4 regions of the Aeromonas bestiarum genome follow, and region 2 is predicted to be linked to each of the others. Evidence: predicted binding sites of a transcription regulator. Region 2 holds the regulator's gene; each other region holds the start of a gene.
The links. Region 2 encodes LexA, which represses DNA repair genes until DNA is damaged. Its sites were predicted from a motif close to ANCTGTNTNNNNANACAGNT; they were not measured.
Positions count from the first base shown of each region.

Region 1: a site for LexA is predicted at 2,024-2,043, ahead of ruvA (Holliday junction branch migration protein RuvA). Genes of this name have one in related genera too.
Region 3: a site for LexA is predicted at 3,160-3,179, ahead of IU367_RS09905 (DUF4250 domain-containing protein). Genes of this name have one in related genera too.
Region 4: a site for LexA is predicted at 2,575-2,594, ahead of dinB (DNA polymerase IV). Genes of this name have one in related genera too.

Region 1 covers NZ_CP064746.1:671,080-676,842, forward strand. The annotation lists gene IU367_RS03280 (methyl-accepting chemotaxis protein) at 1-1,858, opposite strand, end outside; gene ruvA (Holliday junction branch migration protein RuvA) at 2,098-2,712, shown strand; gene ruvB (Holliday junction branch migration DNA helicase RuvB) at 2,721-3,731, shown strand; gene IU367_RS03295 (hypothetical protein) at 4,171-4,317, shown strand; gene cydA (cytochrome ubiquinol oxidase subunit I) at 4,667-5,763, shown strand, end outside.
Region 2 covers NZ_CP064746.1:119,309-125,071, forward strand. The annotation lists gene IU367_RS00550 (chorismate--pyruvate lyase family protein) at 1-370, shown strand, start outside; gene ubiA (4-hydroxybenzoate octaprenyltransferase) at 367-1,230, shown strand; gene plsB (glycerol-3-phosphate 1-O-acyltransferase PlsB) at 1,356-3,779, opposite strand; gene lexA (transcriptional repressor LexA) at 3,984-4,607, shown strand; gene IU367_RS00570 (hypothetical protein) at 5,072-5,359, shown strand; gene IU367_RS00575 (SCO family protein) at 5,581-5,763, shown strand, end outside.
Region 3 covers NZ_CP064746.1:2,133,214-2,138,976, reverse strand. The annotation lists gene IU367_RS09910 (glycogen/starch/alpha-glucan phosphorylase) at 1-2,386, opposite strand, end outside; gene IU367_RS09905 (DUF4250 domain-containing protein) at 2,773-2,970, opposite strand; gene IU367_RS09900 (cell division inhibitor SulA) at 3,204-3,695, shown strand; gene IU367_RS09895 (fumarate hydratase) at 3,972-5,495, opposite strand.
Region 4 covers NZ_CP064746.1:3,546,799-3,552,561, reverse strand. The annotation lists gene nqrF (NADH:ubiquinone reductase (Na(+)-transporting) subunit F) at 1-873, shown strand, start outside; gene IU367_RS16350 (FAD:protein FMN transferase) at 877-1,914, shown strand; gene nqrM ((Na+)-NQR maturation NqrM) at 1,926-2,150, shown strand; gene IU367_RS16340 (hypothetical protein) at 2,246-2,464, opposite strand; gene dinB (DNA polymerase IV) at 2,597-3,649, shown strand; gene IU367_RS16330 (methyl-accepting chemotaxis protein) at 3,716-5,763, shown strand, end outside.

The DNA.
Region 1 (5,763 bases), 550 kb from region 2:
GGGAGAGCTGGCCGGTGGCATCCGCCACCTGTTGCACCATGTCGGCCAGATGGTCGATGGCTTCTTCCACCTTGAACAGGATCTGCTTGGTGTTGTCGGAATCCTGCATGCCCGACTCCACGGTTTTCAGGTTGCGCTGCATCATCAGATAGGCCTTCTCGGTCTGCTGCTGAATGTTGTTGATCACCTCGGTGATCTCGGCGCTGGAGGAGGCGGTACGGTTGGCCAAGGTGCGCACCTCGTCGGCCACCACGGCAAAGCCCCGGCCCATCTCGCCGGCCCGGGCCGCCTCGATGGCGGCGTTGAGCGCCAGCAGGTTGGTCTGCTCCGAGATGCTGCTGATGGTGGAGATGATCTGGCCAATCTGGCTCGCCTGCTCCTTGAGGGCGTTGATGGCGTTGGCGCACTCGCCCACCTCCACCACGACCCGCTGCATGCCGTTGCTGGCGGAGGTCACGTACTGACTGCTTTCTGCGGTGAGCTGGCGTACCTCGTTGGCGTTTTGCGCCGCCAGGCTGCAATTGTCCGAGATGGAGGTGGCGACCTGCACCATCTGCTCGCTGTCGTGGTGCAGCGCCTGGGCATGCTCGGCGGTCTGGCGGCTGCTCTGGCTGATGGCCTCGACCCGGTTGACCGAGGTGTGGACGTGGTCGCTGATGTGCTGGTTGTTGTCCATGGTGGAGCTGATCATCTTCTGCAGCTTCTCGATGAAGCGATCCACACTGCCCGCCAGCGAGCCTATCTCATCGTCCCGCTTGAGATTGATCCGCGCGTTGAGATCGCCCTCACCGGCGGCTATGTCCTGCATGCGCTGATTGACCTGCAGCAGGGGCCTGACTATGGTGCGAACCAGCCAGAAACCGCAGAGCGCGACGATCAGCAGGCTCAGTACCAGACCCCCCAGGATCAGGTTTTTGGTATGACCGATGATGGTATTGAGCTGGTTTACCTGATCCTCGACAGTGGCATCTCCCTTGGCCTCGACTTCGACCAGCACCTGCTTGAGCTGTTCGGCACTGCTCTCGTATCGCGCCAGCTGGCTCTGGTAATCGCTCAGGGCTGCAATCCACTGGCTTATCAGCCGCTGATCGTCGGCCTGCAGGGCCCGGTATTGCGTCGCCAGCGACTGGCCGGCGAACTCCCCCTCACCCGGGATATCGAACAGCCCCGTGGCCAGCATGCCGTCGACCGCCTCCTGATAGAAGCGGGTCGCCTCCTTCAACTCGGCCTGGATGGCGGGGGTCGGGCCCTCACTCTGCATCTTCTCCAGCGCATAGAGTTGGCGCAGGAAGCCGATGTTGGCTTCCATGCCGCCGTCGGCCGCTTGCCAGCGGGTGGCGAGGCCGCCATTCCAGCTGATGGCCTGATCCGGCGACTGGGTGAGGCTCTCGACAGCGCCATCGCCGACCACTTCCAGCTGGATGGAGAGGCGGGACATGCGTTCCGAACTGGCGCGCAGCGCCTGATCGACGCCGGTATAGGTGCGATAGAGCGCCAGCAGCTTGTCCTGCTGTTGCTGATAATCCTGCTGGCGCTGGTTCATGGTGCTGATCGCCGTCTCGTCGATGAGCCTGCCTTCACCCACCCGGCGCAGGGCATCTGTGGTGGCCGCTCTGGCCCGTTGCAGCTCGGGCTCGTCGAGGGGCATGCCTCTGAGCATTTTCTGGATATACAGGGACTGGTTGCCCAGCTCTATGGATCCCTCCATGGCGCCATCGGCGGTCTGCCAGGCGGCCCCCAATACATAGGAGAGCAGATCGGCCAGCCGCTGGCTGCCATACCAGCCGATGGCCCCCATGCCCAGCGTGCAGCCGAGCAGGATCGTCAGTCCCAGATTCGATGTAGTGACAATTTTCATGATGCAGGACCTTCCTTGGTTCCGAACAAACCCAATTCAGTGTTCTCTCAATGGCAAACATTCGCCATTCCCGGTGGAAAATAAAGTTACTGCTCAGATCCGATCCAAGCATGGCTCCGAAAGCGCCAGAGTGCCGAGAATCCTCTGCCGTACTCCGCCGCCCTATGCTGGATACTTATCCAGTTATTCTTTATGCTATGACCCAATTTACAGATAGATGGTTTGGCGAGGAGAGAGCCGTGATTGGTCGCTTGAGAGGCGTAGTCATTGAGAAACAACCCCCCGAGGTGCTGCTGGAAGTCGGGGGCGTGGGCTATGAGGTACAGATGCCCATGAGCTGCTTCTATGATCTGCCCGAGATCGGCAAGGAAGCGACCATTCATATCCACTTCGTGGTGCGTGAGGATGCCCAGCTGCTGTATGGATTCAACCACAAGCAGGAGCGGGCGCTGTTTCGCGAGCTGATCAAGACCAACGGCGTCGGCCCCAAGCTGGCGCTGGCGATCCTCTCCGGCATGACGGCCACCCAGTTCGTGCTGAGTGTCGAGCGCGAGGAGATAAGCTCCCTGGTCAAATTGCCTGGCGTGGGCAAGAAGACAGCCGAGCGGCTGGTGGTGGAGATGAAGGACAGGCTCAAGGGCTGGGTCAGCCACGATCTCTTCTCGCCGGCCGAGATCAGCCTGCCGGCCAAGGAGAGCCGGCTGCGGGCGCCCGATGCGAGCGAAGAGGCGGCCAGCGCGCTGGTGGCTCTGGGCTACAAGCCGCAGCAGGCCAGCCAGATCGTCAGCAAGATAGCCATCGATGGGATGTCGGTGGAAGATATCATCCGTGAATCCCTGCGTAGTCTGGTGTGAGGTAGGCAATGATTGAAGCGGACCGTCTCATCTCCGCCACCGGCGTGCGTGAGGATGAGATCATCGATCGGGCCATACGGCCAAAGATGCTGGCCGATTACACAGGCCAGGATCCCGTCTGCGAGCAGATGGAGATCTTCATCGAGGCGGCACGCCAGCGTGGCGAGGCACTCGATCACCTGCTGATCTTCGGCCCGCCGGGTCTGGGCAAGACCACGCTCGCGAACATAGTGGCCAACGAGATGGGGGTCAACATCAAGACCACCTCGGGTCCTGTGCTGGAAAAGGCCGGCGATCTGGCGGCGCTGCTCACCAACCTCGAACCCAATGACGTGCTGTTTATCGACGAGATCCACCGACTGAGCCCTGTGGTGGAAGAGGTGCTCTATCCGGCGATGGAGGATTACCAGCTCGACATCATGATAGGGGAGGGCCCCGCCGCCCGATCCATCAAGCTCGACTTGCCTCCCTTTACCCTGATCGGCGCCACTACCCGGGCCGGCTCCCTGACCAGCCCGCTGCGGGATCGTTTCGGCATAGTGCAGCGGCTGGAGTTCTACAACGTCAAGGATCTGACCGATATCGTCTCCCGCAGCGCCCGTTGCCTGGGGCTGGAGATGACCAGTGACGGCGCCCTGGAATTGGCCCGTCGTTCCCGCGGTACCCCGCGGATTGCCAACCGTCTGTTGCGTCGCGTGCGCGACTTTGCCCAGGTCAAGTCTGATGGCCGGATAGACGGACCCATAGCGGCCCGAGCCATGGACATGCTGGACGTGGACAATGAAGGTTTCGACTTCATGGACCGCAAGCTATTGTTGGCTGTGATAGACAAGTTTCTGGGGGGCCCTGTGGGTCTCGATAACCTGGCGGCTGCCATAGGTGAAGAGAAAGACACTATCGAGGATGTGCTGGAGCCCTATCTGATCCAGCAGGGCTATCTGCAACGTACACCCAGAGGGCGGATGGCGACACCGAGAGCGTATGCGCATTTTGGCTTGCAACGGCCAGATGAAAGGTGAAAACAGCTGTTTGAACAAAAAACCGCCATCAAGGGCGGTTTTTTGTTATCCGGGCAAAAAAAAGCCCACGGCGGATGCGGTGGGCAAAGACAATTCAGGATGGATGTTCACAGACAGTGAGTGCGTCTGGACACAGACCGGAAAAAAACAGAGGAGCCGTCGCGAGGCCTCAGAGTCGGTTCATTTGATAGAGCTGAACGAACGAAAGCTTGTAGTAACGGATGGTTTTAGCAACAAACTTTTTCATCTTAAATTCCAATAGACAGGTTCGAAATGTTCATCGAATACGTACCGGGAACCCAGATTGACCGGCCTGTATCCAAGGGTATGCCCTCACTGCGAGGCGCATTGTAGGAGCTCTGTCGGACTCGGACAAACAAGAAAAATTACCTATATCAGATTAGATTAACTAATCATTTGCCTGGGTTGTCGAATTAGCATGAACATGCGTTTTTACTGGTTTTTAATTGGAGTTGCCGGCGGGCAGCCAGGGGTGGGAAAACATTATGAAAATCCGCTTGAACATTGTTTTTTAACAGAAGCGTCACTTATTGGTGATGATATTAAATTTGATTTAAATCAATGATTTGCGATTTAGTGTTTTTTGTGACGCAGCTCTCCAAATTAAATGGAACGCGACGTGAAAATGCCTTTGAAAGGCATGTATTGATGATGGTTTTACATTGATTTCAATCAAATAAAGGTGATATAAAACATCGGTCATTATGGGCGGGAATAAAGCAAGTCTGATTGTTTTGTAATTGTTAAACATTAGCTTTTTTTGTTCCTGTGTATTGCCTTGTTGTTAATGCTGGTAGCAGTCGAATCCGGTCGCCAGTGCAAACTGGAGCGTGACCGATAATTCGGGGACTTCCAACGGAAGCTTTGTCCTTAAAACTTAAAATAGCCGTGCCAATAATCGGTGAGGAAACATCATGATTGCTGAGCATGTGGTAGACCTATCGCGGTTCCAATTCGCTGCGACGGCCCTTTATCACTTCCTGTTTGTACCCCTGACGCTCGGAATGGCCTTCATTCTGGCGATCATGGAATCTGTCTATGTGATGACCAACAACCCTGTCTACCGGGACATGACCAAGTTCTGGGGCAAGTTGTTTGGTATCAACTTCGCCCTCGGGGTTACCACAGGGCTGACCATGGAGTTTCAGTTCGGTACCAACTGGGCCTATTACTCCCACTATGTAGGCGATATCTTCGGGGCCCCGCTGGCCATCGAAGGCTTGATGGCCTTCTTCCTGGAATCCACCTTCGTCGGCATGTTCTTCTTTGGTTGGGATCGCCTGACCAAGCGTCAACATCTGGCTTCGACCTGGTTGATGGCGCTGGGGACCAACCTCTCCGCCCTCTGGATCCTGGTGGCCAACGGCTGGATGCAGAACCCGGTCGGTGCCGAGTTCAACTTCGAGTCCATGCGGATGGAGATGGTGAGCTTCGCCGAACTGGTGTTCAACCCGGTTGCTCAGGTCAAGTTCGTCCACACGGTCGCGGCCGGCTATACCACGGGCGCCATGTTCGTGCTGGGCATCTCCTCCTATTACCTGCTGAAGAATCGTGATGTGGCCTTCGCCCGTCGCTCCTTCGCCATCGCAGCGGCCTTCGGTATGGCCTCCATCCTCTCCGTGCTGATCCTCGGTGACGAGTCCGGCTACGAGACGGGTGAAGTGCAGAAGGTGAAACTGGCGGCCATCGAGGCCGAGTGGAACACAGAACCGGCTCCGGCATCCTTTACCCTGTTCGGTATCCCGAACCAGGAAGAGATGCGCACCGATTACGCCATCAAGATCCCGTACGCGCTCGGCATCATCGCCACCCGTTCCCTGGATGGCCAGGTGACCGGCCTCAAGGATCTGAAGAGCGAGCATGAGCTGCGCGTGCGCAACGGCATGACCGCCTATGACCTGCTGACCAAGCTGCAATCCGGCGACAAGTCCGATGATACCCGTGCCCGCTTCGATGAAGTGAAGCAGGATCTGGGCTACGGTCTGCTGCTCAAGCGCTACACCAACAACGT
Region 2 (5,763 bases):
CAGCGTTGCCCTTGGCGCCGACGAGCAGCGGCTGGTGGCCGCCGAGCAGCCCCAGGGCCTGTGCCGCGAGGTGATACTGCACGGCGATGGGGGGCCGGCTGTGCTGGGCTGGACCCTGTTTGCCGAAGCCGCCCTGCAAGAGAGCGGGCTGCGCGAGCTGGGTGAACAGCCTTTGGGCGAGCGTATCTTCGGTGACGAGCCCGCCCGGCGCGATCACCTGCAACTGGCCTGTTTCGAGATTGCGAGCAATCCCTGGTGCCCGGCCGCCACCGTCTGGGGACGCCGTTCCCGTCTGTTTCTGGGGCAATGGCCACTGCTGGTCCATGAACTCTTCTTGCCCTCGCTGTCATCGAATAAGGAGCCGGAGTGAAGCTGTTAACCAAGGAGCGGGGACTGGCCTATGTGCAGTTGGCCCGCATCGACAAGCCCATCGGCACCCTGCTGCTGCTGTGGCCGACCCTGTGGGCACTCTGGCTGGCGGCCGATGGCCTGCCGGATCTCTGGACCCTGCTGGTGTTCGTGGTGGGGGTATTTCTGATGCGCTCCGCCGGCTGTGTCATCAACGACTACGCGGATCGCAACTTCGATGGCCATGTGAAGCGCACCGCCGGTCGACCCCTGCCCATGGGCAAGGTCAGGCCGCGTGAGGTGCTGACGCTGTTCGCCGTGCTGGCGCTCATCTCGTTCGGTCTGGTGCTGACCATGAACCCGCTCACCATAGGCCTGTCGTTTGCGGCCCTGCTGCTGGCGGTCTGCTACCCCTTCATGAAGCGCTACATTCCGATCCCGCAGCTGGTGCTCGGCATGGCCTTCTCCTGGTCCATTCCCATGGCCTATGCGGCCCAGGCCAACGCCTTGCCACTGGTGGCCTGGCTGGTATTTCTCGCCAACCTGCTGTGGACCATCGCCTATGACACCCAGTACGCCATGGTAGACAGGGACGATGACCTCAGGCTCGGCCTCAAGTCCAGCGCCATCCTGTTCGGTCGCCACGACAAGCGGATCATCGGTATGCTGCAACTGGCCACCCTGCTGATCCTGCTGGCTGTGGGTCAACTGAGCGGGCTGGGCTCCAGCTATTACTGGTCGCTGCTGGCGGCGGCGGCGCTGTTTGTCTACCAGCAGCGGCTGATCCGGGAGCGGCAGCGGGAGGCCTGCTTCCAGGCCTTCCTCAACAACAACTATGTGGGGGCCCTGGTGTTTGCCGGGGTCGCGCTCAACTACCTGTGAGCCAGCCGCGCTGACGCGGGCTGTCCGGGACGCTCACTATTCGAGAGGCGGGGGTCACCCTGCTTCCATGAAAAAGGCCGCATGCTGCGGCCTTTTTATTGCTCTGTATCTGGCTCTTCTTGAGGTCAGAGCCGGTTGCCCGCCTGTATGGTGCGCCGGATCTTGTTGCTCAGCAGCGGCACTATGTTGTCGGCCAGCGCCTGGAAGCGGCCCAGATCCGGTTTGCACTCGGGGGAGAGGTAGCCCTCCTTGCGCAGGGTGTGGATCAGTGTGCTGAACAGCTTCTGGTCGAAGAACTCGGGGGCGTTGATGCCGTGCAGGGTGCCGAGGCGCTCCGCCATCATCAGGCCGTCCGCCTCCAGCTGTTCCGCCTCGACATGGGGCTGGGCCAGCACCCGGGTCAGCACTATGGCGTAGCGTTGCAGCGTCTCCTGAATGCTCTCGGCCAGCAGCAGCAGGCGCATCTGGTTGCCCGGATTGACCCAATGGCCGCCATCGCGCGCCTCGACCAGTTGCTGGCGTTGCAGCTCGGCCAGCAGGGCATCGACCAGCTCCGGCAGCTCATCCTCTTCGTAGCGCAGGAACAGTTCCGTCTTGAGCAGCGGGTAGATGTCGACGCAACGGGCGACTATCTCGCCGCGGGAGATCCCCTCGCAACGCTCGATCAGCGCCGCCACCAGGGAGGGCAGGGCGAACAGATGGAGTATGTTGTTGCGGTAGTAGGTCAGCAGGATCGCCTGATAGCGGTCCAGGCTGATGATCTGGCCCAGCTTGTCCTCGCTCACCTCGAACTTGTTGAGCTCCATCGCCTGATCCAGCAGTGTCTTGGCATCCTCATCCGGGATTGTGCTCTGCGGGCTGTAGGGCACCTGCTTGAGCAGATCCAGATAGGTGTTGAGCTGGGCCTGCAGCTCGTCCCGGGTCAGGGCGTGGCGCTCGGCGGCCAGCAGCGCCAGGGCGCTCAGGGTCAGACCGTTGACGGCGGCGGCCCCGTTGATGCGGGTCATCAGCAGCTCGGCCAGCTGGTTGACGGTGGGCGCCATCCACTCGGGGCGCTCCTCCTGGCCTATGTCGGCCTTCCAGGCCGGCACATGTTCATTGAGGTAGCTGTTGAGGGTCAGCGGCTCGCCGAAGTTGACGAAGCCCCGGCCATAGTTGCGCAGCTTGCGCAGTATGCCGAGCACCTGCAGGAAGCTCTCCTTCTCCTTGCGGCTGCCCTTGAGCTCGTTGTGGTAGGTGTTCACCTCCATCACGTGCTCGTAACCCAGATAGACGGGCACCAGGGTCACCGGTCTGTCCAGCCCGCGCATCATAGCCTGCAGTGTCATGGCCAGCATGCCGGTCTTGGGTGGCAGCAGGCGGCCGGTACGGGAGCGGCCCCCTTCGGTGAAGAACTCCACCGAGTAGCCCTTGGCAAACAGCAGGTTCAGGTATTCACGAAAGACGGTGCTGTAGAGCGGATTGCCCTTGAAGGTGCGGCGGATGAAGAAGGCGCCGCCGTGACGAAAGAGCGGGCCCGCTGGCCAGAAGTTGAGGTTGATGCCCGCCGCTATATGGGGCGGCACCATGCCCTGGTGGTAGATGACGTAGGAGAGCAGCAGGTAGTCCATGTGGCTGCGATGGCAGGGTACATAGACGATCTCGTGCCCTTCCTGGGCCAGCTGACGCACCTTCTCGGCGCCGTTGACCGAGAGGCCACGGTAGAGCTTGTTCCACAGCCAGCCGAGGAAGCTCTCGCCGAGCCGGATCAGCCGGTAGGAGAAGTCGGAGGCAATCTCGTCCATGTAGCCGTGGGCGCGCTTTTGCGCTTTTTCCAGGCTGATGCCGTCGCGCTGCGCCTCTTTCTCGATCGCCTGCTGGATCACGCTCGAATCCAGCAGCTGCCTGAACAGCAGGTTGCGGTTCGGCAGTTTGGGGCCGGTGGCAGCCAGCTGCTGGCGACTGAAGTGGGTGCGTGCCACCCGCGCCAGCTTGTGGGCGATCGCCTCGTCGGTGCCGTGCTTGTCGGCCATGTGACGCAGGGAGAGCGGCGGGGAGAAGCGCACCAGATTCTCGCGACCCTTAAGGATCACGATCAGCGCCTTCTTGAGGCGGTTCGGTGCCAGGCTGCTGATGATGTTCCAGCCGGAGGCTTCCTCGCCTTCCCGGCCGGGGGCGCGGCCCCAGAACAGGGTGACGGGCACCACCTGGATATCCAGCGCCGGATCCTGTTTGTGCAGATCCAGCAGCTGGTGGAACTCCTGCAGGAAGGGCAGCGGCTTGCTGCGCTTGCCAAACAGGGGAGGCGGACGGTCCAGACAGACGTAGCGCGGCAGCAACTGGCCGTTCAGCTCCAGCGGCGTGAAGGGGCCGGGCAGGCCGAGATCCTCGCAGCACTGTTGCAGCGTCATCAGGTCGGTGATCGAGCTGGTTTTCAGGGCATAGACTATGGGTCTGGCCGGATCCAGCTTGAGCTCTGTGATGGGATTTTCCGGCAGGCTCTTGTGATTGACCAAGCCACTGACCGGCCATTGCAAGATGGCTCTGGAAATCTTCTGTCCAAGGGACATGTGCGTCTGCTCTCCGAAAAAATGCGGCGTGAGCATAGCAAATCACCGGCGCCTTGTCGCCGAGAGGTACGATGAGTCGGCTGCGCAGGATCAAAACAAGAGTAAATGAGCGCCAGGCCATGACAAATGTTAGCTGCGCCTTGCCTTGGCCACAGCACTGTATATACTGCCAGTGTGCTGTATAAAAAGACAGGTGCCAATGTTATGAAACCCCTTACCCCCCGCCAGGCCGAAGTGCTGGAGCTGATCAAGGTGAACATGAGTGAGACCGGCATGCCGCCGACTCGCGCCGAGATTGCCCAGAAGCTTGGTTTCAAGTCGGCCAATGCGGCCGAGGAACATCTGAAGGCCCTGGCCAAGAAAGGGGTCATCGAGATCATGCCGGGGACTTCCCGCGGCATCCGTCTGCTGATCGAAGAGGAAGAGGTGCTGGAAGAGACAGGCCTGCCCCTGATCGGCAAGGTCGCGGCCGGTGAACCTATCCTGGCGCAGGAGCACATCGAGAGCCACTACCAGGTGGATCCTGCCCTGTTCCACCCCCGGGCGGATTTTTTGCTGCGGGTGCAGGGTATGAGCATGAAGAACATCGGCATCCTGGATGGCGACCTGCTGGCGGTCCACAAGACCCAGGAGGTGCGCAACGGCCAGGTGGTGGTGGCGCGCCTCGATGAGGATGTCACCGTCAAGCGCTTCCAGCGCAAGGGCAGCCAGGTGTGGCTGCTGCCGGAAAACGAGGATCTGGAGCCCATAGCGGTGGATCTCTCCAGCCAGCAGCTCACCATAGAAGGGCTGGCCGTCGGCGTGATCCGCAACGCCGACTGGATGTAATCACCCTCGCCATGACACGGCCTCCTGCGGGAGGCCGTGTCGTTTCTGTGTTCCTTTCCCCATGATTTCAATCAGATCCTGATACCCGCCATTTTGTCTGTGGCGAACGGCCGCAGGTGACTCATTTCAGATATATCATTTGGTAAGGCAGTGGACTCGTTGCACTGTCCCCCGATGCTCGACAAGACGCTCTTTACCCACGTCGCAGGAACCCAGGGGCAGCAGGGATGCATGACAACAGCCTCATGTGAGCTGGACAGCAATGGCATTTGGCCGGCTCACCACAGAGAGAGGCGATATCGCGGGATAAGAAGGGAGAGTGGCCAGCATGGCGCCGACGGCAACGACCGTCCGGGTAATGAGGGCACACTCGCGCAGTCGACATGCGGCAGTCACAGGATCTGGCCACCTAGCGGTAGCAGACGATGCCGGTCGGCGTGACCTCTTGGTCAAGGAGGACAGGTATGGCTTCAAGCTCGCCATGGGATCCGGGTCTGGCATCGCCCGTTTCTTCCATCACACGTTTCATCAAGGGCAACCGGATGACCCGTTTCTATGCGCTCTGGGTGCATCACAAGGGCGCCTGCTGGACCATCTGGCTGGGCTGTCCCAAGGACAAGATAGTCCGTCTGGTTCGTCTGTTTCACAGCCATCACGACAGGGGACAGGCGGAGGCTCCCTGGACGGCCCCCGTCATACCACTCCGCGCCCTGACCCGTCGCCCCCATGAGCGGCGCAGGCTGCAACCCTGATAGCCCCGCGTGCTGCTGACAGCCCCACCCTGACGGTGGGGCTGCTGTTTTCTGGCCTTGTTCGCCCGGCGGCCTGCCCATAGCGTCATCCCCTGACCGAAGTTGGATGCCGAATCGGCATCCGGTAGATGGGATGGTCCGGTCCGGGATTGGCTGGGTTACAATGGGTCATCCATTCGGGCCCGGTCTGCGGGCATGTCGAAGTGAAAGGGTCTGTTGTTATGGTTAAACCGCGTTACCCCTTGCTGTTTCTGCTGCTGGTCGGGGGCATGATGGCCGCATTCTACTGGAACCAGCCCTCCCTGCCCGAGCAGGCCGACTACTACCCGGCGGGGCGGGACATCAACCCGTTTGCCTTCACCGACGAGGACGGTCAGCCCTTCGTCCCGGCCAGTCTGGTGGGG
Region 3 (5,763 bases), 2.0 Mb from region 2:
AGTTGATGATGGCCTTCTTGGCCCAGAGCGCCGGATCCCGATACCAGGTATCGATCAGCTTGTGCGCTTCGGAGTAGGAGGCAAAATCGGCCAGGGTCAGGTAGGGATCGCCCCCTTCCAGCAAGGAGCGCTTGATGGAGGAGAGTTCGCCCGGACGACCCGGCGTGAAGTAGTCGGTATCGAACCAGTCCAGCACGGCCTTGAGCTCGGAGTTGGCATAGTAGAAGTCATACGGGTTGTAGCCGCGTCCCTTCAATGCCTTAACCTCGTCCACGTTCAGACCGAAGATGGCGCAGTTTTCGGCACCCGCCTCTTCCGCTATCTCTATGTTGGCCCCATCCAGCGTGCCTATGGTGATGGCGCCGTTCAGTGCCATCTTCATGTTGCCGGTACCGGAGGCTTCATAGCCGGCGGTGGAGATCTGCTCGGAGACATCGGCGGCCGGGATCAACTTCTCGGCCAGGCTGACGCGGTAGTTCGGCATGAACACCACCTTCAGCTTGCCCTGGATGCGGGCATCGTTGTTGACTCGCTCCGCCAGCTTGTTGATGGCGTAGATGATGTCTTTGGCCAGCTTGTAACCGGGCGCCGCCTTGGAGCCGAAGATGAACACGCGCGGGTGCATGTCATAGTCAGGGTTCGCCAGCAGGCGACGGTAGAGCGCCATGATGTGGATGAGGTTCAGCTGTTGGCGCTTGTACTCGTGCAGACGCTTGATCTGGACGTCAAAGATCGCCTCGGCGCTCACATCGATGCCGGTTTCGGCCTTGATGACCTTGACCAGTTTCTCCTTGTTATGACGCTTGATGGTCATGAACTGCTGCTGGAACGCCTTGTCATCGGCAAACTTGGTGACGGCGCGCAGCTTGTCTAGCTGCAGCGGCCACTCCTTGCCCACCACTTCGTTGTACAGCTCGGCCAGCTCGGGGTTGCAGGCCAGCAGCCAGCGACGGGGGGTCACGCCGTTGGTGACGTTGCACATCTTCTCTGGCCACAGCTCGGCATACTCGGGGAAGAGATCCTCTTTCACCAGCTTGGAGTGGATCTCGGCCACGCCGTTCACCTTGGAAGAGCCGACCACGCACAGGTTGCCCATGCGCACCTTGCGCACGTCCCCTTCTTCTATGATGGAGAGCTTGGCCTTGATGGCATCGTTGCCTGGCCACTTGGGTTCGACCAGCTCGCTCAGGAAGCGGGCGTTGATCTCGTAGATCACCTCGAGGTGACGAGGCAGCACCTTCTCGAACAGGCTGACGGACCACTTCTCCAGCGCTTCCGGCAGCAGGGTGTGGTTGGTGTAGGAGAAGACCCGATAGCAGATGGCCCAGGCGGCATCCCAGTTCAAGTCTTCTTCATCTACCAGCACCCGCATCAGCTCGGGGATGGCCACGGTCGGGTGGGTATCGTTGAGCTGAATGGCGATCTGGGCGGCAAAGTTGCTGAAATCCGAGCCATGCACCCGCTTGTAGCGACGCATGATGTCCTTGATGGAGCAGGCACAGAAGAAGTACTGCTGGATCAGGCGCAGCTCTTTACCTGCATCTGTCTCATCGTTCGGATAGAGCACCTTGGAGATGGTCTCGGCCTGGGCTTTCTCGGCCTGGGAGTCGATGTAACCACCGGCGTTGAACACGTCCCAGTCAAAAAACTCGGAGGCGCGGGATTCCCACAGGCGCAGTATGTTGACGGTATGGCCGCCAAAGCCGACAACCGGGATATCCCAAGGCACCCCTTTGATCTTGCGACCGGCGTGCCATACCTTCTTCAGGCCGCCATTGTCACCAAACACGGTTTCCACATAACCGTAGAGCGGTATCTCCTGCACGGATTCCGGACGGCAGATTTCCCAGGGGTTGCCATATTCGCGCCAGGAGTCCGGACGCTCTATCTGACGACCATCCTGGATCTCCTGACGGAACAGGCCGTGCTCGTAATGGATGCCGTAACCGACGGCCGGGTAGTTCAGGGTCGCCAGCGAATCGATGAAGCAGGCAGCCAGGCGGCCAAGGCCACCGTTGCCGAGCGCCATGTCCGGCTCTTGTTCACACAGGTCGGTCAGTTCCAGACCGAGTTCACCCAACGCCTCTTCACACACTTTGTACAAGGAGAGGTTGTGCAGGTTGTTGGAGGTCAAACGCCCCATCAGGAATTCAGCAGAGAGATAGTGAATCGCACGAGTATCTTTCTTGAAATGAGTCTGCTGAGTGCGGGTCAGGCGCTCGTACACCTGTTCGTTGACGGCGGCTGCGGTCGCTTTCCACCACGCTTCTGGCGAGGCTTTCTGTTCGCTTGTACCCAAGGTAGAACGCAGGTGACGCACGATACTCGCCTTGAGCTGATCTTTATCCAGTTGGAGATCCTGGTCTGTCTTCTTCTTGGTAGCCATAAACCATTTCCTTCGTTACAGAATAATAAAATTGTTATCCCATCAGGGACCGGTGCTGTTGTTATCTCAGAATATGTTCCGGCGTGGGCATACTAGCTAAAGCCGATGGTTGAAAAGTTAACGCAAGTCACACTTTAACGCATAAAAATGACAGTTCAAGCTTGAAAACCCTTTCCTGAAACTTATTAAGCAAGAACGCTCATTCCATTTAAAATCAGCAACTTAACAAACTCATGCAAATATAAATCCGTGAATAGGTTTTCAATCATTGCCAAGTACTGAAAATCCATGAAAATAACTGAAAATACAGCGCACATTGAAATCGTTTTCAATGTGCGCTGTTCATGGGACCAGACTGACGATGCCCTGTGATGGCTATATCCCCTTTAACCATGCGCCTTGAACTGATTGCTCATGGGGTCGTAGTGATAGCCTATCTGCAATAAACGGGTCGCGAGCTGATCCTCCGTCATGTCGTAATAGGCCAATAACTCCTCCAGACCATCGCACTCCAGCCGCAGCTTCTCATTGATGATCCCGAGCAGGATATTGGCATCCAGTCGTTGCAAGGTGCTGACGTCCATCCTCATCTCTCCTCTTCACAAACCGACTGTATAACCATGAGCGCCTGCTCCCGCTTTGTCCATAGCCTAAAAAACACGCACACCCAGATGAAAGTAAATATTAATTAAAATCAATAACATGAACATAAACCCTGCCGATTAGATCACATTTTTGACCATAAATGGCTTGTCACTGGTGTGAGTTACAACTACTGTATACGCATACAGCATGGTTATTCATACAGGACAAACATATGAGCCAGCCCATGAGTCATCCCCCTTTCGCCGCCTCTGTCAGCATGAGCAATCCCTGGCCCACCCGGCATCAGGGCAAGGTGGAAGATGAACGCCTCATCGCATCTGCCAGCCAGGAACCGCCGCTGCTCGACGAGTTGGTGAGACTGAGCCACGGCGACACGGGCTGGATCCTGCTGATTGCCCCGCCGGGCCTGCCGGTAGCCAAACAGCTGCAGGCACAGGGGATCAATCCCGATCGAGTGCTGGTGGTACACAGCCCCAAGATCAAGAACTGGCAACGCATGCTGGAGCAGAGTCTGGGCAATGGCCACTGTGCGGCCGTCCTGACCTGGCTGCCTGAGCAGATCTCGCTGGATCGCGCCAAGCTGAGCAAGCTGGGGCAACGCTTCGGGGTGCTGACTCGCTTCTTCGAACCGGCAGGGACTGCCCTCCCCGTTCACAACTGCGCACTGGCCTATGGCGGACAGGATATCTACCTCAACCATTGATGCCGGCGAGAGGATGAAACCGTGCAGAGGCTGGGTCGTATGAAGAGTCGTAGGCACAGACCAAGACACCAACAGAGGTGGCAGGACGGAAAATGTTCAAGTAAACAAGGTTCAGCAGGACAACCCAGCCAGTGAACCGGTCGCCAATCCGGCCTGCCACTCATAGAAAAAGGCGACCCTGAGGTCGCCTTTTTGCGCAGTGCCTATTGTTGAACTCGATCTGCGAGTTGGCCGCTTCACCTTATGGCAGTAAAGCGGCTACCGGCAGTTGGCAACTCAGGAGAGCTTGCCATCGAGCTCGGCAATCTTGGCCGACCAGTAGGCCGGGCCTGTCTCGTGTATGTTGTTGCCCTGAGAGTCCACCGCCACAGTCACCGGCATGTCTTCCACCTCGAACTCATAGATGGCTTCCATGCCCAGATCGGCAAAGGCCACCACACGCGCCTTCTTGATCGCCTTGGCCACCAGATAGGCGGCGCCACCGACGGCCATCAGATAGACGGCCTGGTGCTGCTTGATGCTCTCGACCGTCTTGGGGCCACGCTCGGATTTGCCTATCATGCCGATGAGGCCGGTTTCACCCAGCATCATGTCGGTGAACTTGTCCATCCGGGTGGAGGTGGTGGGACCGGCCGGGCCGACCACTTCGTCACGCACCGCATCGACCGGGCCGACGTAATAGATGAAGCGGTTGGTGAAATCGACCCCTTCCGGCAGGCCTTCCCCCTTCTTGAGCATGTCGGCGATGCGCTTGTGGGCGGCGTCGCGACCGGTGAGGATCTTGCCGGAGAGCAGTACAGTATCGCCGCTCTTCCAGCTGGCAAGCTCTGCCTTGGTGATGCCGTCGACATTGACGCGGCGCACGTTGGCCCCCGCTTCGCGGGTGATCTCCGGCCAATCAGCCAGTGTTGGCGGGGTCAGCTCTGCCGGGCCCGAGCCATCCAGTTCGAAGTGGACATGGCGGGTGGCGGCGCAGTTGGGGATCATCACCACCGGCTTGGAGGCGGCATGGGTCGGGGCGCTCTTGACCTTCACGTCCAGCACGGTAGTGAGGCCGCCCAGGCCCTGAGCGCCAATCCCGAGCTTGTTGACCTTGTCATAGAGCTCGACCCGCAGCTTCTCTTCGGTGGTCTCGGGACCGCGAGCAATCAGCTCCTGAATGTCGATATGCTCCATCAAGGCTTCCTTGGCCAGCACGGCCGCCTTCTCGGCGGTGCCGCCGATGCCGATCCCCAGCATGCCAGGCGGGCACCAGCCGGCGCCCATGGTCGGCACGGTTTTCAGCACCCACTCGACCACATCATCGGAGGGGTTGAGCATCACCATCTTGGATTTGTTCTCGGAACCGCCGCCCTTGGCCGCTATGCTCACTTCTACCTTGTTGCCGGGGATCATGTCGATGTGCACGACAGCAGGGGCGTTATCCTTGGTGTTCTTGCGGCTGCCGGCCGGGTCGGCCAGTACCGAGGCGCGCAGCGGGTTGTCCGGATTGGTGTAAGCACGGCGGGTGCCCTCGTCCACCATCTCCTGCACCGTCATGTCGCTGTCCCACTGAACCTGCATGCCGATCTTGACGAAACAGGTGACGATACCCGTATCCTGACACAGGGGGCGATGGCCTTCGGCGGACATGCGGGAGTTGATCAGGATCTGGGCCAGGGCATCCTTGGCGGCCGGGTTGATCTCGCGGTCATAGGCAGCCTTGGCGGCATGGACGAAATCGAGGGGGTGATAGTAGGAGATGTACTGCAGGGCGTCGGCGACGGAATCGATAAAATCCTGTTTTTTAATGATGCTCATATCATCCTCACTGGTCCTTGTCTTCGCCGTGACGGCAGAGCAAGGGCTTCCATATGAGCCGTGCTTCGGTGTTGTGATGCCAGGCGAGGTGCCTGCCGATCCGATAGACAACGGCGTGTTTTTTCTAAAAATTCCGGCGCCTATGATACGCTTGCCCCCCCGTACCGGCTAGGGAGCAGGGTGCAAACTGTTGCCTGTGTAACAAAAAATGAAACCAACTCTTCATATCCACCATTTTGATCACCAGACGGCGCTGCATGCGCTGTTT
Region 4 (5,763 bases), 1.3 Mb from region 2:
ATGGACATCGAGCTGCCGGAAGAGATCTTCGGGGTGAAGAAGTGGGACTGTACCGTCATCTCCAATGACAACAAGGCCACCTTCATCAAGGAGCTCAAGCTGCAGATCCCGGATGGCGAGAGCGTCCCGTTCCGCGCCGGTGGTTATATCCAGATCGAAGCCCCTGCCCACCATGTGCAGTACAAGCACTTCGATATCCCCGAGGAGTATCGCGGGGACTGGGATCGCTTCAAGATCTTCGAACTGGAGTCCAAGGTCAACGAGCCGATCATTCGTGCTTATTCCATGGCCAACTATCCGGAAGAGTTCGGCATCATCATGCTGAACGTGCGGATCGCGACTCCGCCGCCGAGCAACTGGACTGCGCCTCCCGGCCAGATGTCCTCCTACATCTTCAGCCTCAAGGCTGGCGACAAGGTGACCATCTCGGGTCCGTTTGGCGAGTTCTTCGCCAAGGACACAGACGCCGAGATGGTGTTCATCGGTGGTGGTGCGGGTATGGCGCCGATGCGCTCCCATATCTTCGACCAGCTGCGTCGCCTGAAGACCCATCGCAAGATGAGCTTCTGGTACGGTGCCCGTTCCAAGCGCGAGATGTTCTATGTCGAAGACTTCGACATGCTGGCCGCCGAGAACGATAACTTCCAGTGGCACGTTGCCCTGTCTGATCCGCAACCGGAAGACAACTGGGATGGTTACACAGGCTTCATCCACAACGTCTTGTTCGAGAACTATCTCAAGAACCACGAGGCGCCGGAAGATTGTGAATTTTACATGTGCGGGCCTCCCGTCATGAACGCTGCCGTCATCAACATGCTGAAAAACCTCGGTGTTGAAGACGAAAACATCTTGCTGGATGACTTTGGTGGTTAATCAATGCACAGTGTTGTAAAGACCTGGCTAGCCTTCGGGCTAGCCTTTTTCTTGACTGGGTGCGGTCAGGAAACGGTCCAATCCAAGCCGGAGATCCACATCACCGGCAGCACCATGGGTACTTACTACTCCATCAAGGTGGCGGACAACGTCATCACGGATCCGGCCAAGTTCCAGGCCGAGGTCGATGTCCTGCTGGAGCGGGTCAATGACCAGATGTCGACCTATCGTCCCGACTCCGAGCTGTCGCGCTTCAACCAGCACCGCAGCTCGACCCCAGTGGTGGTCTCTCGCGATACCGCGCGTGTGGTGACTGAATCCCTGCATCTGGGCCGTGAGAGCCGCGGCGCGCTGGACGTGACCGTCGGTCCCCTGGTCAATCTGTGGGGTTTCGGGCCGGATGCACGTCCGACCAAGATCCCGTCCGAGGAGCTGATCACCCAGACCCGCCAGAAGACAGGGCTGGGCAATCTGCACGTGATCACCTCCGCCGATGCGGATACCTTGCAAAAGGACATTCCGGATCTCTACGTGGATCTCTCCGCCATCGCCAAGGGTTTTGGGGTGGACAAGGTGGCCGAGTATCTGGAAGCCATGGGGTCTCACAACTATCTGGTGGAGATCGGCGGTGAGCTGCGCATCAATGGCGTCAACGGCAAGGGTCACCCCTGGCGCGTGGCCATCGAGAAGCCGACCGCCAATGCCGGCTCGGTACAGGAAGTGATAGTGGCCGGTGACAACGGGGTTGCCACCTCGGGTGAATACCGCAACTATTACGAGATGGACGGCCAGCGCTTCTCCCACACCATAGATCCCATGACGGGCAAGCCCATCCAGCATCGCATGGTGTCGGTGACAGTGATCCACCCCTCCTGCATGACGGCAGACGGGCTGGCGACCGTGTTCATGGTGCTCGGGCCCGAGAAGAGCCTGGCCTATGCCAAGGAGCGCGGGTTGGCTATCTTCGTGATCACCAAGACGGCCGATGGCTTTGAAGAGGCGTATTCAGATGCCTTCAAACAGTATCTGGTTAGAAAGTAAGAGGCAGTAGCATGCAGATTTTCTTGATCACCTTCGGGGTGTTTCTGGCGGTCGTGGTGGCCATGGCCATAGGTTACATCTTCCAGAAGAAGACCATCTCAGGTTCCTGCGGTGGGCTGGGCACGATCGGCATCGAGAAAGAGTGCGATTGTCCGGAGCCCTGTGACAACCGCAAGAAGAAGATGGCCAAGGAAGAGGCCCGTCGCAAGATGCTGATCGACAACCGGATCATCTGAGCGGGTTGGGGGCCGAAGTCGTATTCGGACCCATGCTGGATAACAGGCGGGCTGACCTTGTGGTCAGCCCGCTTTTTCTTTTGCCGGCGGTGTGCTCAGTAGTCGTATTGGCGACAGGCTTTCTTGTTGAACTCGGCCTGCCAGCGCGCCAGCTCTTCCCGTGTGCCCAGCTCGTCACCCTGCTTGATGGCCTTTTCCAGTGCCGCTATGCGGTCATACAGCCAGCTGCATTCGGCAGTCGGGTTGTCCTTGCTGCTGCCAGGCTGCGACAGCAGGCAGAACCCCAGCCCTAATCCCAGCCAGAGTGCTTTCATCTCGTCCTCCTTGACCCATGGGGTGGTGAATGGTGCCTTAAGAGTCTATGCCTGTTCGTCGTTTCATGCCGATGGCAGAAACGGCAGCGCTGGGTTAGCATAGGCAGGTTACCTGTTTATCCGTACAGTGGTATGCGCAAAATCATTCACATCGACATGGACTGTTTCTACGCGGCGGTAGAGATGCGGGACAACCCGGCCCTGCGCGAGGTGCCGCTGGCCATCGGCGGCTCGGCAGACAGGCGCGGCGTCATCTCCACCTGCAACTATGTGGCGCGCCGTTTCGGGGTGCGTTCCGCCATGCCGAGCGGCCTGGCCAAGAAGCTCTGCCCGCCGCTGGTGCTCATCCCCGGCCGGATGGCGCTCTACAAGGAGATCTCCCGCCAGCTGCGCGCCATCTTCCTGCGCTACACCGAGCTGGTGGAGCCGCTTTCCCTCGACGAAGCCTATCTCGACGTCACCGACAGCCCCTGTTGTGGCGGCAGTGCCACCCTGATGGCGGCCGAGATCCGCGCCGCCATAGTGGCTGAGCTCGGGTTGACCGCCTCGGCCGGGGTAGCGCCGAACAAGTTTCTGGCCAAGCTGGCCTCGGAGCAGCGCAAGCCAGACGGCCTGTTCGTGATAAAGCCGAATGAGGTGGATGAGTTCGTGCGCCAGCTGCCGTTGGCCAAGCTGCCGGGAATTGGGCGCAAGACGGCTGATCGGCTGGAGTCCCAGGGGCTTTACTCCTGCGAGGATGCGAGAGTGCTCAGCAGCGAGGAGCTGATCGCCCGATTCGGCAAGCTGGGAGAGATGCTGACGGGGCGGATCTGGGGCCATGACGATCAGCCCGTGCAGGCCCAGCGGGTGCGCAAGACCATAGGCGTCGAGACTACGCTAGCCAGCGACGTGCTGGATGAGGCCGCCTGCTGGCAGGTGCTGAGCCGGCTCATTCCCGAGCTGGAGCTGCGCTTTGCCAAGGCTTGCCCGGCGGAGGCGCTGATGGGGCAGGGGATCAAGCTCAAGTTTGCCGATTTTCAGCAGACCACAGTCTATCGCCGTGGCGGCTATCAGCCCGAGCTGTTTCACGATCTGCTCCATGAGGGGCTGCTGCGGGCACAGGGCAAGCCCATTCGTCTGCTCGGGCTGGTGGTCGGGCTGCCCCGTGACGGAGAAGTTAACCAGCTCAGCCTGGATTTCGCCTGATAGGTTAAGTTTTTGTTTCCAAAACCGATACACTGAGCACATCTGTATGAAGTTAGGAATGGTGGCATGAGTTCTCTTTCTGTTCAGGGGCGCATTACCCTGATCGCCGGTTGTTGTTTGTTGGCCAGTGCCGGTGCCCTGGTCGCCTCTTCTCTCTATAGCGCCGCCCGGATGCAGGATCAGGTGCTGACCTCCACCACTGAGGAGGCGCAGCGTTCGGCCGAAAACTGGATGAAGGCGATGGGATCCGAGCAGGCGGCCAAGGTCACCAGTTATCTGGATGAAGCCTATTTCCGCACCACCCTGCTGGCACAGGGGATCCTGTTCCAGCGCAAGAATGCGGCCGACAACTTCGGCTCCTCCGAGACGCTGCGTGGCGCCGTCAATCAGCAACTGCACGATGCAGCGGCCTCCTCGGCCAATCTGCTCGGTGTCTATGCGGTGTTCGAGCCGGATCAGCTCGACGGGGAGGACAGCAACTACCATGGCTCCAGTGCGCTTGGGGCCAACGACAAGGGGCGCTTCTCCACCTATTGGGCCCGGGTCGACGGCAAGATAGAACCCGAGGTGCAAAACGAATCCGTGTTGGCAGACGAGAGTCCGACGGCGGCCGGCGGGGTGGAGAACGAATGGTATCGCTGCAGCATCCGCAGCAAGGCGCTCTGTCTGCTCGAACCTTATCTCGACGATGTGGGGTCGCAGAAGGTGCTGATGACCTCGGTGACAGTCCCCCTGCTGGAGCAGGAGACCCTGCTCGGCATGGTCGGGGTCGATATCTCGCTTGCCACCTTGCAAAACCTGGTCAAGGAGATGGATCAGGCGCTCTACGACGGTCAGGGCAAGGTGCTGCTGGTCAGTCACGAAGGGCGCGCCGCCGGGGTGGATGGTTTTGACGTGACCCTGGGCAGCCCGCTGGGCCAGCAATACCAGGCGCTGGCCGGCGATCTGACCGGCTGGCTCGGCCAGGGGCAGACCATGACCCGCTGGAGCCCGGACGGTTCTTTGCTGCAAACCTTCGTGCCGGTCAGGATGCGTGGCACGGCGCAAACATGGGGCATCTATATCGAGCTGCCTCGCAGTGTGGTGCTGGCCTCGGCCCGTCAGTTGCAAGAGGATCTCTCCAGCCAGGCCAATCGCAGCGTGGCCACCCAGCTGGTGATAGGCGGCGTGATCTCGGCGATCGGGCTGCTCTGCATCTGGCTGATGGCTCATCAGATAGTGGCGCCCATCCGCGCCGTGGTGGCCCGCCTCAAGGACATAGCCACCGGGGAGGGGGATCTGACCCAGCGCATCGACTTGCATCGCGATGACGAGATAGGTGAGCTGGCCAAGTGGTTCAACAGCTTCCTCAACAAGTTGCAGACCACCATCAGTCAGGTGATAGACACGGTTGCCGGCACCCGTGCCAGCGCTGAGCAGGCGGCCCAGGTTGCCGAGCGCACCAGCGCCGGCATGCAGGCCCAGTATCAGGAGGTGGATCTGGTGGCGACTGCTTTTGAGGAGCTCAGCGCCACCGCGCTGCAGGTGGCGGGCAACGCCAACTCGGCGGTGGCGGCAGCCAACCAGGCCGATACCTCGGCGCAGGAGGGCAAGTATGTGGTGGCCGATACCCAGGAGGCGATGCGCAAGCTGATGGCGGTGATCAGCGACGCCAAGCCGGTGGTGGAGCGGCTCTCCGCCAACAGCGAGAACATCAACGACATCCTGGTGGTGATCCAGGGGATCGCCGAGCAGACCAACCTGCTGGCGCTGAACGCGGCCATCGAGGCGGCGCGGGCCGGTGAGCAGGGCCGCGGCTTCGCCGTGGTGGCCGACGAGGTACGCAATCTGGCGGGGCGTACCCAGAACGCCATCGTCGAGATCCAGACCCTCATAGGGCAGTTGCAATCCGGTACCCAGGCCGTGGTCAAGGCGATCATGACGGGCCACAGCCAGGCGGATGTGACGCTGACAAAGGTGGATCTGTCGGTCAGCGTGCTGGAGCAGATCATCCATGCGGTGGCGACCATACATCAGATGAACGAGCAGATTGCCCGGGCGGCGCAGGAGCAGAGCGGGGTGGCGGACGAGATCAATCGCAACGTCAGCAACATTCGTGATGTGAGCCACACCAT